Regions from separate parts of the Peribacillus muralis genome, predicted to be linked through region 2. Evidence: riboswitches for the same ligand, from Rfam matches in the RefSeq annotation. Region 2 holds a riboswitch; each other region holds the start of a gene.

Region 1 (4,295 bases), 1.7 Mb from region 2:
ATTTAAGGCTGGATAACCTGTTGATGATCGGATTAATTTGGACGGCGCATATCGGCATGGATCGTTTTTTGGGCTATGGGCTTAAATACGCCACTTCATTCAAAGCTACACATATACAAAGAGTTTAAGAGAAAAGGCAGTGTGAATATGCTTCACACTGCCTCCTCTTCTTTACACGCCCCGCTTGTTGCCCCATATATAGGTATGCAGCTGCGGCAGAACCTTCACGTCATTCAATTCATCATCGGCTATCACTTTATCGATCAGCTCTTCATATTTTTTCAATAATCGGCCTATCAATTGCTGATCATCAGCCGTCCTGCTGTCGTCATTGCCGACCTGCAGATAAAAAGGAATGCCAGGGTACCTTCCATGTATACGTTTGGCATACTGGTAATCTTCTTCATTAAAGACGACGATTTTCAATGAAACATGATTGTTAGGGTTTCCGTCGGCAAGGTTCTCCATGATTCGATCGAGCACCGTAAAATCCGTGTTCATTCCGGAGCTCGGGGGCTTAGGTGATAAAGTCAATTCATCAATATCGAGAAACCAATCCTGCCAACGGCTGCCTTGTGTTTCGACACCGATTTTCATTTCATGCTCGTGCAGCAAGGCGATCAAACCGTTTAGATTTTTCAAAAGTGCAGGATTCCCTCCAGATATGGTCACGAAGGAAAAAGCCGAACCACCAATTCGCTTCAGCTCATCCCAAATTTCTTCTGCGGTCATTTGGACGGTATCTTCCTTCCCTGATCCATCCCAGGTAAAGGCTGAATCACACCAAGAACAGGAATAATCGCAGCCAGCAGTCCGGACGAACATCGTCTTTTGACCAATGACCATTCCCTCACCTTGGATGGTCGGGCCGAAGATTTCCATTACCGGAAGCTTACTCACTTTCCATCCACTCCCGTCTGGCCTCAGCATAACTGGTCGGTGTTTCATAGAGGCGGACAAATTCGACTCTTGCCCCCTGATAATCCTTTAACGAAAGGGCTTCGGCCATTTTTTCATATATCCAGACAACCATATTTTCAGCTGTTGTATTCATGGGCGGCAGCGTTTCGTTCAAATAACGGTGATCGAGGTGGATTTCAATCTCATTTTTCCATATTTCCTTCATATCACCGAAATCCATCATCAAACCTCGTGAATCCGTGTATCCGCTCACTCCAAAGATGACCTTATATGTGTGACCATGAAGATTCTTGCATTTCCCCTCATAGTCGTGCAGATGGTGTGCTGCGTCAAAAGTGAATTCCTTGCTGACCAATACCCGTTTCTTTGTATAGTTCAGCTGGCTGCGCTGTATATCTTCATCTATTTTTTGAAGCTTATCGACGATTGTAAAGCCATACATCATGAGAGGTCCCCCCGTCTGCTTACATAGTCGTCCAGTCCTTTTTGGCGCAGCTTACAGGCAGGACATTCTCCACAGCCGTCAGATATGACGCCATTATAGCAAGTAAGCGTCTTGTCACGGACGAATTCAAACGCGCCAAGCTGATCTGCAAGCTCCCACGTTTCTTCTTTATTCAGCCACATAAGCGGCGTATCAATTACGAATGACTGGTCCATCGACAAGTTCAAGGTTACGTTCATCGATTTAACGAATACATCTCGACAGTCCGGATAACCGCTGAAATCCGTTTCACAGACACCTGTGACAATATGTTTAGCCCCAATCTGGCTGGCAAGCACCCCGGCAAATGAAAGGAACAGCAAGTTCCTCCCAGGGACGAACGTTGATGGCAATTCGCCGTCTTCACCGTCCTCCACTGCAATGTCACTTCTCGTCAGCGCATTGGGCGCCAGCTGGTTCAGCAGCGACATGTCAAGGATATGATGGTTGATGCCCAGCTCCTTGGCGATCTGTTGGGCGCATTCGATTTCCAAGCTGTGCCGCTGATTATAATCGAACGTCACCGCCTCCACTTCCTCGAATCTTTCCATTGCCCAAAACAGACATGTCGTACTGTCCTGCCCTCCGCTAAATACAACCACTGCCTTTTCTTTCTTGTTCATTTCTATAAAACTCCTTTTTACGGAAAAAAACAGCACCCTAAGAATAGAGTACTGTTTCTCCTTAGTTTTTTTGAGAGGGTAGCTAGAACCTCTTCCGCCATAATGCGGAATATGCTATTTTTCCTAATTAATCGTAACTTGAAAACGGGAAGAAATCAAGATGTTTATAAATGGAGCAACTGGACCATTTCATACGATCCAATTAACATATTTCATTATTTTCCGATAAATAAGTGAACAAACTTATTGATAAAGGGGTCCATTCATTTGAGAAGCATTAGAGGAAAGATATTGGTGTCATTTTCACTCATCATATCATTATGTATCATCTTAGGAGCATTCAATATTTATAGCAGCAACAAGTCACTTGTACATTCGCAGGATATCATTGAAAGGGAGCTGCCCCTTCTGATCGAGAACGAAAAGCTGCTGAATAATCTCTCGCAAAGGACGGCGTTCGCAAGAGCTTATATTTTATACGGCGACGAAAGCTATAAAGACAAGTTCTTACAATATACCGAAGATAGCCAAAACATCCAGGACAATCTCTTGACCTTAAACGACTCGGAAAAAGCGAAGGATCTGATCGAGAAAAGCGTGGATTGGAAAACGATGATTGTCGATCGGGTGTTCCCACAATATGAAAAAGGAAATGAAGAACGTGCAAAAGAAATCCTTAAAAACGAAGTGGCGCCGATAAGCAATGAGGTAATGGAAGGCTTTAAGGGTCTTGCTTCGGAACAAGAGGAATTGATCGAAGCTTCAGGCGAAACCGTCATGGCCAGTGCGAAGTCAGTCAAGACGACAAGTATCATCATATCCATTGCCGTCGTCATCATTGGCGTGCTGCTCGCGGTCGTCACGGCCCACCTCATTACCGTCCCCCTTCTTAAAATCAGGGATAGGATGAAATTGGTGGCAGCTGGAGAGTTAAACCACGAGCCGCTGGAACGCAAATCAAATGATGAAATCGGCGAATTAACGGAATCTGCCAATCAAATGCAGAATAACCTGCGTGAAACGATCGAAAAAATGCTGGATGTATCCGAATCCGTATCCACCCAAAGCCAAGACCTGACCCAATCAGCTCATGAAGGGCAACAGGGCAGCAGGCAGATAGCGACCACGATGCATGAACTTTCGGAGGGCTCGGACTCGCAAGCCAACCGGGCAACGGAAATGGTTCGCATGATGGAGGATTTCACCAGCAAAATCGAACAGGCCCATCATGCTGGCGGCGCGGTATTCATGAGTTCAAACGAAATCCTTTCCCTTACGAAGGAAGGAAGCATTCTGATGCGCAGCTCCGTGCAGCAAATGAATACGATCGATACCATCGTCAAAAATGCCGTCGAGCAGGTGAAAGGGCTGGATTCCCAATCACAGCAAATCTCGCAGCTCGTTCAGGTCATCAAGGACATTTCCAACCAAACCAACTTATTGGCATTGAATGCCGCCATAGAAGCTGCCCGTGCCGGCGAACATGGCAAGGGATTTGCCGTCGTCGCGGATGAAGTCCGAAAACTCGCTGAAGAGGTCACACATTCCGTAGGGGATATTACCGAAATTGCAGGCACGATACAAACTGGTTCAAAAAACGTCGTCCGATCCTTAGAAGACGGGTATCGCCAGGTCGATGAGGGCACGAAACAAATCACCCTTACCGGTCAAACCTTTGAAACGATCAATCGCTCAGTCGAGGATATGGGTACGAAAATCCAACATATTACAGACGAACTGACCTACATCTCTACTAATAGTAGAAACATCAATACGGCCATTGAAGACATCGCAGCCGTCTCCGAAGAATCCGCAGCAGGAATCGAGCAGGTCTCCGCATCGGCTCAGCAATCCAGCTCGGCCATGGATGAAATCACTAATCATGCCGGCGAGCTCGCATCATCCGCTGTGCAACTGACTGAACAGGTAAAGAAGTTCCAATTATGACTTTAGCAAATTCCTGCCATTTCCAGGCAGGAATTTTCATTTTTTCCTCGACAATCGAATTGTTTCATCTCTTCCGATCCGGGGAATAAATAGAAGGTAAGCATTATCAGAATATTTAGTGTATAATGAATATACCTCAAGGAATATTCTACCCATTACAAAACCTAGGTATATGTATTGAGCAATTCAATATCACGATTTCTTACACAACGACCACCTCCAAGACTTTATTACCATATAAATCTATCTTTTTCTCCAAAATTGTAAAATAAGGTTAATTCTCACCAGTTTTGTGTTACTATTAAACCAAGACCTTTTAA
Region 2 (8,585 bases):
GCAAGTACGGCAAACACTGTACCCGGAATCAATACGTAGTGGAAATGCGCCACCAAGAACATGGTGTTGTGGTATTGGTAATCGGCACTTGCCATTGCAAGCATGACTCCCGTTACCCCACCGATCGTGAAGATCGGAATGAAAGCTAATGAGTAAAGCATTGGAACGGTAAATTCGATTTTCCCTCTCCAAAGCGTGAATAACCAGTTAAAGATCTTGATTCCCGTCGGAACGGCAATCGCCATCGTTGTAATCGAGAAGATCCCGTTAACCATCGCACCGTGACCCATCGTGAAGAAATGGTGAGCCCATACAACGAATGATAGAACGGAAATGGCAACCATAGAGACAACCATTGATTTATAACCATAAAGGTTACGACGTGCAAATGTAGAAATGATCTCACTGTATATACCGAAGGCAGGCAAGATAACGATATATACCTCAGGGTGTCCCCAAATCCAGAACAAGTTAGCCCAGAGCATATCCGATCCGCCGTTAGCCATTGTAAAGAAATTGGTTCCAAACAGACGGTCCATTGTCATTAACGCTAGTGCCACTGTCAAAACAGGGAAAGCGAAGACGATGATAAGGTTCGTGATAAGAATTGACCATGTGAACATCGGCATTTTCATCAATGTCATACCAGGTGCTCTCATTTTCAATATTGTTACGATAAAGTTGATACCAGTCATTAATGTACCGATACCTGCGATTTGAATCGCAATTGCGTAATAGTTCATCCCAACGGATTCACTGAATTCAACACTCGCTAATGGGAAGTAAGCTGTCCAACCTGCATCAGGAGAACCACCGACTACGAACGAGATGTTGAATAACATCGCTCCCCAAAAGAACAACCAGAAAGATACTGCGTTCAAACGAGGGAAGGCTACGTCACGAGCTCCAATTTGTAGAGGAGTGACGATATTCATTAAACCGATAATGAATGGCATGGCCATGAACAGGATCATAACGACCCCGTGTGTTGTGAAAATCTCATTGTAATGCTGTCCATCCAACAATCCATTATCAGGTATTGCTGTTTGAGCACGCATCAATATTGCGTCGGCTCCACCACGGAAAAGCATAAGTAGTGCAGCGAGAATGTACATGATACCAATACGTTTATGGTCAACCGTTGTGAACCACTCGCGCCATAGGTAGCCCCACTTTTTAAAATAGGTTACGCCTACTAGTATTGCTAGTACTGTAACCGCGATTGCGATCTGTGAACCGACAATCATAGGGGAGCTGTGTGGTACGGCAAATCTATCAAAGTAATCCATACTCTTTGTGACTCCTTTCGAAAAGTTATTCTAAATAACTGCTTGTGATTTTAAATCTTAATGTTGATGCTCTGTTTCTGCTTCATCTGCTTTTTTTGAATCTTCGTGATCAGAGTGTTCGGAGTGTTCGGATTCACCATTGCCTGAAGCACCGTGATTATGTTCAGGAGCAGGTCTGAAGTCAAGATGTGTTCCGTTAAATGTGTATTGTCCAACGTGACCTGGTTCCAATAGTTTATCAAATTCACTTTCCGTCAATTTCTTAGCGGTACCGTGAATTTCATCTACCCACTTCGTGAATTCTTCTTCAGGCATTGCCTTGACATTGAAAGTATGCTCAGCGAAACCTGAACCACTGAAGTTTGCGTTTCGTCCCATATACTCACCAGGTGTTTCTGCTGCTAAGTGTAAAGTGTTCACCATGTCACTCATCGCATATTTTTGTCCGCCTAGCTGTGGAATCCAGAAGCTTGAGATCGGTCCGTAAGAATAAAGCTTAAATTCGATTGGTCGGTTTGTTGGTAAGAACAAGTAGTTTACTGTTTCGATATCCTCTTCTGGATAACTGAAATGCCACTTCCAATTTGAAGATGCAGCATAAATGATTAATGGTTCTTGATCTTCATATCCTTTTGGTGTAGCCTCGACTTCATTTGTCGAGCGAACACTGACAACTGAAAGGAATATGACGATAAGGATCGGGATGATTGTCCAGATCGCTTCGAGAACGTGACTTCCTTCCACGTGAGGTGGTACATAGTCATCGCTTGACTTGGAAGCGCGGTATTTAAATAACATAATTGCATAGAGAATGACAACGACTAAGACAATAATCAACATCGTCCAAATTGAAATCATGATCACATTAGCTTGGTTTGCTGCTACAGGACCTTTTGGATCCAACACAGCTAATGGGTTATCGCAACCAGTTAGTACAGTCGCGATGGAAAAAATTATAGTTAATAAAGCCCATTTCATTTTCATATAGATACCCCTTTCTTTCTTTATTGGAAATTCTAAATAACAAGTTATTCAGAGTGAGTGTTACATTGTTCACAAACTGACGTCTCTATATTAGTATCATATATGGAAAAAAACAATCAAAAGTGACATATGTCACAAAAAGTTCATGAAGAGATAGTGAAAGAATGGGATATGAGGTTATTAGTTGGATATATAATAAGAAAAGAAGTATAATAGCTTATTAATTTAATACATTTTAAAGGTGTTTTTAAATGAAATTTATTCTCAAAAGAACCGTTCTTGAATTGGTAAAATTTCAATAAAATTACATTAGAATAATATTCCATATGAGGGAGATGAATAAGACGAGGGGGATAAGCGTTTTATTTGTTTTTTAATATAAAAAGACAACGGATCATCAAGCGTATAAATTGAGGAATTTAGCCTAAAAACATAAAAAAAGCAGGTATCTGAAAACGATGCCTGCTTCTTATTATTCACTCCATTGCTTCTGGACTTGATGAAGGGCCTGCTGTAAAATCTGTTCCTGGTTTGCACTAGGATCCGTGAGGACGTTCGTTTGATAGGATTTCCCTTTATAATCAACTTTCACTGTAACTTTTACCATGATTCATCTTTCCTTTCTTGAATGCTTAGTTTAATGGGATGGGTGTACGGTTCTTGTATACCCGGGGGTGAGGATTTATCAAACATTTCGGCGTAACGACGATGTTGCTTAATATTCATAATTATCTGATATATTGTGAAAATTGTCAATATTTTAATGATAGCATGGACATTAAAAGTGAAATTTTAGTGCAGGAAATGGAAAATCATCCTCGGTAAAATGAAAACGGCCTTGCTGTGTTATGGAAGCAAGGCCGTTTCTTTATATTTTAGTTAAGATAATCCCTATCAAGGCTGCCAAAACCCCTGCAATTTGATAGGACTTTAGTTTTTCCTTGAATAAGTAACAACCGGCAAAAACTACGATTAAACAGTTCAAGCTCACCACTGGAAAAATGATGCTGGCAATTCCGGTATTTAAAGCGAAGAAATAACATACATAAGCAATGATGCTCAACAAGCCTACTAGAGAGCCGATTTTCACTTCGTTTAACTTGAGTTTTTCATTCTTCATGCCCGATGCGGCCATCAAATAAAGTGTTCCGCCGCCATACATCGATACCAGGATATCAAGTGAGTTCAAATGAAGGCGCGTGGTCGTTGTCATTAAGATCCCAAGTACACCGAATGAGAATATTGCAAATGATGTATGCATCATCCAGGGGAAATATTGATGATTGCCCTTCGCGTTAGGGGTATACTGAATGACAAGGGTAGCAAGGAGCATACAGGCGATCCCGGTCCACTGCAACGAAGAAATATGCTCATGAAAAATGATCGCAGCACAAAGGATGGGGAAGATGGCATTGGCCGCAATCAACGGTGATGTCAAGCTTGCCGGTCCCTTTTCAAACGCACTGCCCATCTGGATATTCCCGTTAGCATTAAGGATCCCGATAGCAGCTCCAAGCAAGATGGATAGCCAATTTGTGGTCAAACCATCTACGATCCCGCCATACAATAGTGCCATGATGAAGGCCGTAAAGTAAAAGAAAAATTGGATATGTATCTTGGAGTAACCTTTTCCGCTGCTCCACTTGAAAATGCTGTTATTGATACCGAAACATATACTGGTGATGAGTGCAGCAAAAATCCACATTTGTATACTCTCTTCCTTCAATTAGGATATCTTCCTCTCCATTCTAAGCGGAATATGGATAGGAATCAAACTCATTTTACGAGAGCTGGATTGACAGATTGATTTTTTTTTTCTATATTTACTATGGCTATTTCAATATATTTCCCGATAATGGGAGAGGTTCATAGCATCACCCTCTTAAAAAAACTATGGCTTTGATATTTTTCGCGAATCAACCATATCTTTTTAGAGATATGGTTTTTTGTTATATAGAGGCCCATTTTATGAATCTCCCCCGACAAGCGTGGAAGAGGAGGACTTTTTATGTCTGGAAGAAAAGAAGAAGAATTAAAGGAAATAACATTGCTTGGGAATCAAGGAACAAAATATCCATTCGACTACGCTCCAGAAATTCTCGAGTCGTTCGATAACAAACACCCTAACCGGGATTATTTTGTCAAATTCAATTGCCCGGAGTTCACTAGCTTATGCCCGATAACCGGACAGCCGGACTTTGCAACCATATACATCAGCTATATTCCAAGTGTGAAAATGGTCGAGAGCAAGTCCTTGAAGCTGTATTTATTCTCATTCCGTAACCACGGTGATTTCCATGAGGATTGCATGAACATCATCATGAATGACCTAATTGAATTGATGGACCCAAAATATATTGAAGTATGGGGCAAGTTCACACCCCGGGGCGGCATTTCCATCGATCCATACACAAACTACGGAAGGCCAGGGACGAAGTATGAAGAAATGGCGGATTACCGCTTGATGAATCATGACTTATACCCTGAAACCGTGGATAATCGTTAAAAAGGAAGAAATATCAAAAGGGTTTCGAAGGATTTTACTTTCGAAATCCTTTTGAATAGTATTGATTCCCCTTTAAGCAGCCTGCGCATTCATGCTTTTCATCCATATCGAATAACCGCCAATCCTTCTTTTCACTCCGCATTTTATCTGCTTTTCCCTAAATTGCTACCAACTGTGGCGTGTCATCCTTCACTAAGAATCCTTGCTCATTCACACGAACATGAAAATGAATAAGCGGTGCCGGTACCCCTCTGGATAAGTGAGTGCCTGCAGTGGAAGCAACCGTCTAATCACCGCAACACAGACCTATAGGTAAATGGTATTCTATCTTTTTTCAAGCAAAGCTGAATGAAATCCAAGCTCCGGAAATTTAAAAATTGAGAGCGATGGAACGTTTTTTCCTTTCCCTGTCATCATACAGTTTTATGGTCGTATTGTCCTTTTTGAAAATACATTTGTCCTCCTCTAAAGGAATTTGTTCTTGATTGTTTCGTTGAAAAACGTAATAATAGGGAGAGTTAATGTTGACAGAATTTTTATAATAATAGGGGATGTCGAGATGAAGGTTGCGAAGTTTGGCGGAAGTTCACTGGCGTCAGGTGAACAAATCAAGAAGGTATTCGAAATTGTGACAGCTGATCCGGAGCGGAAGTTTGTCGTCGTTTCGGCTCCCGGAAAACGCAATTCCGATGATATAAAGGTGACGGATTTATTGATTGAAGCTGCAAAACAGCAGCTGCGCGGGGATAACGGCGAACCTTTAATCGAAGATGTGGTCGCCCGCTATGGAAACATTGCTAAGGAACTGGATATATCCGAGGAGGTCATCACTGCGATCCGCGAAAATTTACAGGCATTGCTGCATGCAGATCAATCCGAGCCAAAGCGTTACTTGGATGCTTTAAAGGCCAGTGGCGAGGATAATAATGCGAAGCTGATTGCCGCTTATTTTCAAAGGTGCGGTGTCGAGGCGCAATATATCAATCCGAACAAGGCTGGCTTGATCGTATCGGATGAAGATGGGTTTACCCAGGTGCTACCAGAATCGTATGATCGGCTATATAATCTGCATGATGTGCCTGGAATCGTCGTATTTCCAGGGTTTTTCGGATATACGTTAGATGGCGATGTTTTAACGTTTTCAAGAAGCGGCTCGGACATAACGGGCTCGATTCTTGCAAATGGCGTCAAAGCCGACTTGTATGAAAATTTTACCGATGTGGATGCCGTTTATGCGGTTAATCCAAATGTGGTTCCCAATCCGAAGGGGATCAGGGAATTAACCTATCGCGAAATGCGTGAGCTTTCTTATGCCGGTTTCTCGGTATTCCATGATGAAGCGCTCATTCCAGCCTTCCGGGCAGGAATACCCGTTCATATTCAAAATACGAACAACCCAGCGGCACAAGGGACTCGCATTGTGAGTACCCGCGATAATACGAATGGACCGGTCATTGGAATTGCGAGTGACAAGGGATTTTGCAGTATTTATGTCAGTAAATATTTAATGAACCGAGAAGTCGGCTTTGGCCGAAAGCTGCTGCATATCCTTGAAGATTATGGAGTTGCTTATGAGCATATTCCATCGGGAATTGACGATGTGACACTGATTCTGAGACAGGACCAGATGAAGGGCGATTCCGAGAAAAAAATCATTACGCGAATCATGCAAGAGCTGCATGCCGACGAAGTGATTGTGGAGCATAACTTGGCGTTGATCATGGTGGTGGGCGAAGGTATGCGGCATAATGTCGGAACGACGGCAAGAGCCTCGAAAGCGTTGGCGGATGCCAAGGTCAATATCGAAATGATCAACCAAGGTTCTTCGGAGGTAAGCATGATGTTCGGCGTCAAGGAACACAGTGAAGAGATGGCCATCCAGGCATTGTATCACGAGTTTTTTTGATGATTCATATTTAGGGCCCTCTTTAACAAGAGAGGCCTTTTTACTGCTGCCAAACTTTCTTACCGTAAATGAAATGGCGAAGTCTGGAAGATGAAAATTTAGGTCATTGGCTGCGGGATTTTGGATGTCTTGAAGGAGACTTATAGGTTGACTACCCAGGACTATGGCGGTTAGTAAAAGGGAGCATGTAGAAGAGGGATGTGATTTATAAATCGCGAATAATCATAGCGAGTGGGGATATTTCATTTATGTCCTTTATTTTCAGCTATAATTTAGGCATGATTAAGCGAGAGAAAATGAAAGAGGGCGGACGATATGAGTATGTGGTTAATAAATCTTCGGATAGTCATGTTCTTGATGATTAGCTTTTTCTATTACTGGAGGTTGCCTGAATCCGATGCTTCTAGATGGTTTGTCGTAGTGGCGGCTGTAGGTTTTATCCTTAATCATTTTTTGATATTTCATAAGGAATCATTTACTTATAAACTGCGGATCATCTATCTGGATGGAATACTTAGTTTTGGATTCGGTTTTTTGTTTCAGAAGTCCACTCTCTATTTGATCATGGTTGGCGTGGTAACCATTACCTTGTTCATTATTGTCTCAGATTTCAAGAAACTTAAGTTATACTCTCTGATTATAGTCTTACTGTGGCTAATGGTTATGGGCACAACCTATTTTCAATCAGGGAAACTGGACATCATTGATAACTTGTCGAGCATCTCGTTTGTAGCGTTTTCAGCTATCGTTGGTGATTTGATCAGGAAACTTATTGAAGCTAGAGACGTGATGAGTGAACAATTCCTGCAATTGAATGTAGCGCATGAGGAGCTATCAGCGGCCCATCAACAACTGCAATCATACTCGCAAGAAGTTGAGGAAGCGGCTAGAATCAGAGAACGAAATCGAATTGCTCGGGAGATTCATGATACCGTCGGACATAAGATGACGGCTTTATTTGTCCAAATGGAACTTGCGGATGAACTAATCAAATATGACTTGGTTAAAACGAAGGATACGCTGAAAGTTTGCAGGGATTTGGCTCAGGGGGCGTTGGAAGAGGTCCGTTTTTCCGTCCGGGCATTGAAGGTGGAAGAGGAAGCAGCCTTTTTACCAAGTGTACGCAGATTACTTGATGATTTTTACCAATCAACAAGCTTGAGGTCGACTCTTGATTTAAGAGGTGATCCAAGCAACATACCAAGCGCACTTCAGCTAACGATCATTCGGCTGATACAAGAGAGTTTAACGAATGCAAAGCGCCATGGTGATGCATCGATGAGTGCAATCAAGCTTGATTGTTTGCCAGAAAAGGTTTTGATTAATATTGAAGACAACGGTAAAGGTACAAGCGTGATCATTCCTGGGTTTGGATTAAAAAACATGAAAGACCGAATCTTTGAAATGGGTGGCGAGTTATTATACGAAAGTGCAGTGAACCAGGGATTTCGCATATTTGTTGAGTTTCCGCTGATCGAAAAAAAATGGGTTGTAGGAGGGACGTCATGATAACGGTATTGATTGCTGATGATCAATCACTTATACGGGAGGGGTTAGCCGCGCTTTTGAATTTACGTCCTGAACTTGACGTGATTGGGCTTGCGAGCAATGGAATGGAAGCCTATGAAATTTCCTTGGAAAGGGAGCCTGACATTGTTCTCATGGACATCAGGATGCCTGGGATAAATGGTGTCGAAGGTACTAGGTTAATCACATCTCAGCTTCCAAATACGAAAGTGCTGGTGCTGACGACTTTCCAGGATAGCGAGCTCATTTTCTCTGCGCTTGAAGAAGGAGCAAGTGGGTATTTGCTGAAAGATATGTCAGCAGACATGATTTCAAATGCAATCAAGACCGTTCAATCAGGAGGAATGGTACTTCCGCCGGAGGTCACCATTCA
Region 3 (4,295 bases), 1.8 Mb from region 2:
CTTTACATCTTGGAAGGATAGATCGGTATTGATATAAAAGGTGATAAAGCCGTGCAGAGAAAGGAAAATGGACCAAATGGACGCAGGGTCGAGTTTATGATCGGTCAGTTCTGCCATCGACTGGATAAGCTTTTCATAGGTCTTGGTAGAATCGATTTGCAATAAATGCTGAATTTCCTTTTCCTTGGATAGAAACATGATGGAATAATGATTTTGCTGAGTCAAGCCGAATTCGATAAAGCACAATAAGACCTTTTCCAATTTTTGCTGAGGGAGATTGTCGGACAGCAGGATTTCATCGATTAAGAGATTTAAAGCGAAAAAATCCGATTTCACCAAGCCATAAAAGATTTCTGCCTTATTTTTAAAATGATAATAAATGGCTCCGTGACTGCAATTCAATGTTTTCGCCAATTGCCTCATGGAAACGCTCGAATACCCGACGGTGGCAAAAAGGTGTCTAGCTTCCTTCAGAATCATTTCCTTTGATAATTCTTTATCTGCCGATTTCCTTGGTGACATCAGAGCACCTCCTTATTTATTAACCAATGGTCAATTAAAATATAACCCATTTGTTATAAACTGTCAAATGACGGAGCGTTGCAAAGATTTCCATATATATGTAACTAAAGCTTGCCTGCCTCGTCTAACATAGTAAACGTTGAGCCTAGAAAGGAGACCTATGAAATTACAACATGCTGTTATATTTCTGTTCCTGCTTGTTGGTTTATCAATTCCTAACGACGCCGATGCTGAATGGAGTATTGAAGATGATGGATTCGCTTACGATCCATTAAATGCGTCAAAAACATTCACGATAACAGAAAAAGTGAAAGATGTGATGCTGCTGCATGTGTTAAGGGGGACGGAGCGAAAATTCGGCTATATGGATAAACCCTTATTAGTGGATCAGGAAATCGTATTGGAATGGCTGTTTTGGAGAAATGGTGAAGAAATTCCCTTAGGCGAACTAGAGGTAACGGCCACTCATGCTGATGGAATAAGCCATTCAGCTAAAGGGGTATTGATCAATATAAAAACGCCCATCAAAGAATTACCTAAAGCGTATACGCCGCAACCAGTCAGCTTTGATAGCGAATGCATTGATGTTCCTGTATCCATGGCGACCACGGTTTTAACATTTAATGAAACCGGCATTTGGACTTTACAGCTATATGTACATGATCAATTCATGGGAGATATGAACGTGTCGGTAACAGAAAAAAAGGAACCCATAATCGATTCAATCCAATTCCATCATCACCCTTATATGATAAAATGAGGATATTGAAATTGGAGGAAAGAGACTAATATGAAAAAGAAATTAGGAATATTATCTTCAATAATCTTCGTATTGACGGTTTTTTTTTATTCGCTCGCCCATTTTTTAAAAAAACTGACCCTCTAGTAGACATATTTATCGTGCATCCAGGAAATCGAGTACTATCAACTGAATTCATGCTCATTGGGGATGAAGCGGATGATGGTAACCTGGAAGGTATCTAAAAGTGATGGACTCAAATCCATGAGTCCATGTTAAAAAACGATGGACGCCCACAATGTATGCACGCCATTTTCCAGATGGCCCTTTAAGCAAGTGAATGTATATACCCACCCTTCTTTTTGGCCGATCATTTTGCTTAGGATCTCGGGGTCATCGGCTTTCAAACCTGATTCGTTCGTGCTTGGGGCACCCACTTCTTCTAACAGGATGGTAACCATCGTTTCCCCAAGAAAATGTGATTTTCCTTTTTTCCTCGATTTCCGGTACAGTAATCATGACCTCGGCTGCGTATTCATCATATTTTAAGGTAATCGTCTTGTCCCCATCTTTCAGAGTATCATCATTTTTTAAGCTAGCTGGAAACTGCTTGATTTCCAATCATTTTCAAGCTACGATAAAAAAGGAAAATAATGATCCGCTCGGCGGAAGAGGTTCTAGCTACCCTCTCAAAAAAACTAAGGAGAACAGTACTCTTTCTTAGGGTGCTGTTTTTTCTGTAAGAGGAGATTGTAAGACATGTTAAGAATTTTACTGTATTTAGTATCCATCATCACCGCAAATGTGGTGACAGCAGCTTTTATGCCTTTACAATTTGGTATGTTCATCATACCGATGGGAACGTTGCTGATTGGGGGAACGTTCATCTTTCGAGATCTGGTCCAAAATAAATTCGGCCGGGCGAAAACCTATTTTTGCATCATCATCGCACTAATATTATCTGCATGTGTATCATTTTTATTAGGGGATACATTATTGATCGTCTTCGCTTCCGCATTATCGTTCGTGGTCGCAGAAACGGCCGATACGGAAATTTACACCCGACTAAAGCTGCCGATGAGCTGGAGGGTGTTTTACAGCGGAATCGTTGGAGGCTTTTTCGATTCAGTGCTTTTTGTCGTGATTGGCCTAAGCCCACTCGGTGCCAACATCTTGCCATGGGAAGCCGTACCGGCAGCCATCATCGGTCAAATCATCGTAAAAACGATCATTCAGTCGATCGGTGCCCTACTGCTCGGACGAATCCATATCAGGCTGGAGAAGCGCGTAGTCTCCGGTTAAATAGGAGGAGTGAAACGCTTGATGGATGGATCCAAAAAGAAACAAGACAGATGCTATTGCCTGGAAGCCTTCCGTAAAAAGTACGGACCACATGTCCAAGGCGAATGCATGAAACTCTCCTGCGCCAATTATCGCAAGCATAAAGAATTAGAGGCAAAAGGGCCAAATTAGGCCCTTTTTTAAATTCCGGAAATATGAGGTAGCGACATTCATGAGGGAAAGCCCGATTGGCGAGTAAACGACCGGAATTGGCGAGTAAACGACCGGAATTGGCGAGTAAACGACCGGAATTGGCGAGTAAACGACCGAAATTGGCGAGAAAACAGCCGGAATTGGCGAGTAAACGACCGGAATTGGCGAGTAAACAGCTGAAATTGGCGAGAAATAATATTTCCTGCTTTCGGACTCTTTCCGCGGGTATTTCATTAACTTCCTTGTTACCATCCGTTTAAGGGCGGGGCAGAGGGTGTCTTCTCCATTTCATAGCCATAGAGCTGTTTTTTTTTGTAAGAGTGTTGGTTCACGTCTCCGGATTTCATCAGTAAAGTGTCATTCGTTGTACATCGTATCACAAGGTGCATTTTACTTTTCTAAAAAAAATGGTTAAATGACGATTGCTAAATAAATTTAATCATAGTAAAATGTGCTTCGGAACGGATGAGTTATATGTAGTGTGTAAGGTTACTATATCCGATAATGATTTGTTCTATGAGAATACGGATTAGGATAGAAGTTAACCCTACTCAAGGGGTATTAATTGATTTTTTGATAAAAATCATTTAGATTCTATTTATCAACAAGAGCAGAAAGAAGGTCCTAGTTAGATGAAAGTGAAAGCACCTGAGTCATTCACATACAGAGGTGGAAATAGAGCAGTCCTTTTACTTCACGGGTTTACCGGAAGTACGGGAGATATGAAAAAATTGGGTAAATATTTGAATGATCGTGATTATACTTGCCACGGACCTCTATATAGCGGGCATGGTTTGCCTGCGGAGGAGCTGGTTCAAACTAGTCCGAAGCAGTGGTGGGAAGATGTGGAAAATGCGTATCAATACTTGAAGGATGAGGGCTACGAAGAGATTGCCGTTGTAGGTATTTCCCTTGGCGGTGTCTTCTCATTGAAAGTCGGAATCGAATTGCCTGTTACAGGGGTCGTTTCCATGTGTGCACCTACAATTGGGAATGATGTAGACCGTTTAAATAATCGGATGCTCAGTTATGCACAAGCTTATAAGAAATTTGAGGGGAAAGATGCAGAACAAGTTGCCTCTGAAATGAATAAGCTTAAAGAGGAGCCGATGGCATCCTTGCAGGAAGCACTTGATATGATTAATGATACAGCTGATAAACTGGATCTCATCACTTCCCCGACCCTAGTGTTACAGGGAAGTCTTGATGACCCGGATTATAGAAATAGTGCATCCATTATATATAATGAAGTGGATACACAGCATAAATCATTGATATGGTATGAGAAATCGGGCCATATCATTACATTGGGCAAAGAGCGTGAACAGGTGTATGAGGATGTATACCGGTTCTTGAATACACTGCCTTGGTATCATGCTTAAGAGGACAAACCTGTCAAATGAAGCCACCATCATCATGGTGGCTTTTTTGCTTGAGTGGAGGATGTAACTCGAATAGATAAGGTCAGGAGCGGGGTCATCTTTTTCGAAATATTTATATTAATATAACAATTACGAAACGTATTGATATTGAAAATAAA

The links. Region 2 has a riboswitch for preQ1 ahead of queF (preQ(1) synthase). Riboswitches for the same ligand answer to the same signal wherever they lie in the genome.
Region 1: another riboswitch for preQ1. It lies ahead of queC (7-cyano-7-deazaguanine synthase QueC); the one in region 2 lies ahead of queF (preQ(1) synthase).
Region 3: another riboswitch for preQ1. It lies ahead of ABE28_RS17775 (VUT family protein); the one in region 2 lies ahead of queF (preQ(1) synthase).

Annotation. Positions count from the first base shown of each region.
Region 1 covers NZ_CP017080.1:3,659,259-3,663,553, forward strand. The annotation lists gene ABE28_RS17795 (DUF4260 domain-containing protein) at 1-128, shown strand, start outside; gene queE (7-carboxy-7-deazaguanine synthase QueE) at 172-900, opposite strand; gene queD (6-carboxytetrahydropterin synthase QueD) at 893-1,363, opposite strand; gene queC (7-cyano-7-deazaguanine synthase QueC) at 1,363-2,028, opposite strand; PreQ1 riboswitch class I at 2,084-2,126, opposite strand; gene ABE28_RS17815 (methyl-accepting chemotaxis protein) at 2,296-3,975, shown strand.
Region 2 covers NZ_CP017080.1:484,348-492,932, forward strand. The annotation lists gene qoxB (cytochrome aa3 quinol oxidase subunit I) at 1-1,289, opposite strand, end outside; gene qoxA (cytochrome aa3 quinol oxidase subunit II) at 1,347-2,273, opposite strand; gene ABE28_RS24815 (BA3454 family stress response protein) at 2,746-2,880, opposite strand; gene ABE28_RS02335 (DMT family transporter) at 3,142-3,999, opposite strand; PreQ1 riboswitch class I at 4,129-4,174, shown strand; gene queF (preQ(1) synthase) at 4,282-4,779, shown strand; gene ABE28_RS02345 (aspartate kinase) at 5,339-6,685, shown strand; gene ABE28_RS02350 (sensor histidine kinase) at 7,001-8,194, shown strand; gene ABE28_RS02355 (response regulator) at 8,191-8,585, shown strand, end outside.
Region 3 covers NZ_CP017080.1:3,654,653-3,658,947, reverse strand. The annotation lists gene ABE28_RS17790 (TetR/AcrR family transcriptional regulator) at 1-522, opposite strand, end outside; gene ABE28_RS17785 (hypothetical protein) at 683-1,282, shown strand; gene ABE28_RS17780 (SRPBCC family protein) at 1,537-1,722, opposite strand; PreQ1 riboswitch class I at 1,927-1,969, shown strand; gene ABE28_RS17775 (VUT family protein) at 2,021-2,563, shown strand; gene ABE28_RS25170 (hypothetical protein) at 2,791-3,015, shown strand; gene ABE28_RS17770 (alpha/beta hydrolase) at 3,388-4,137, shown strand.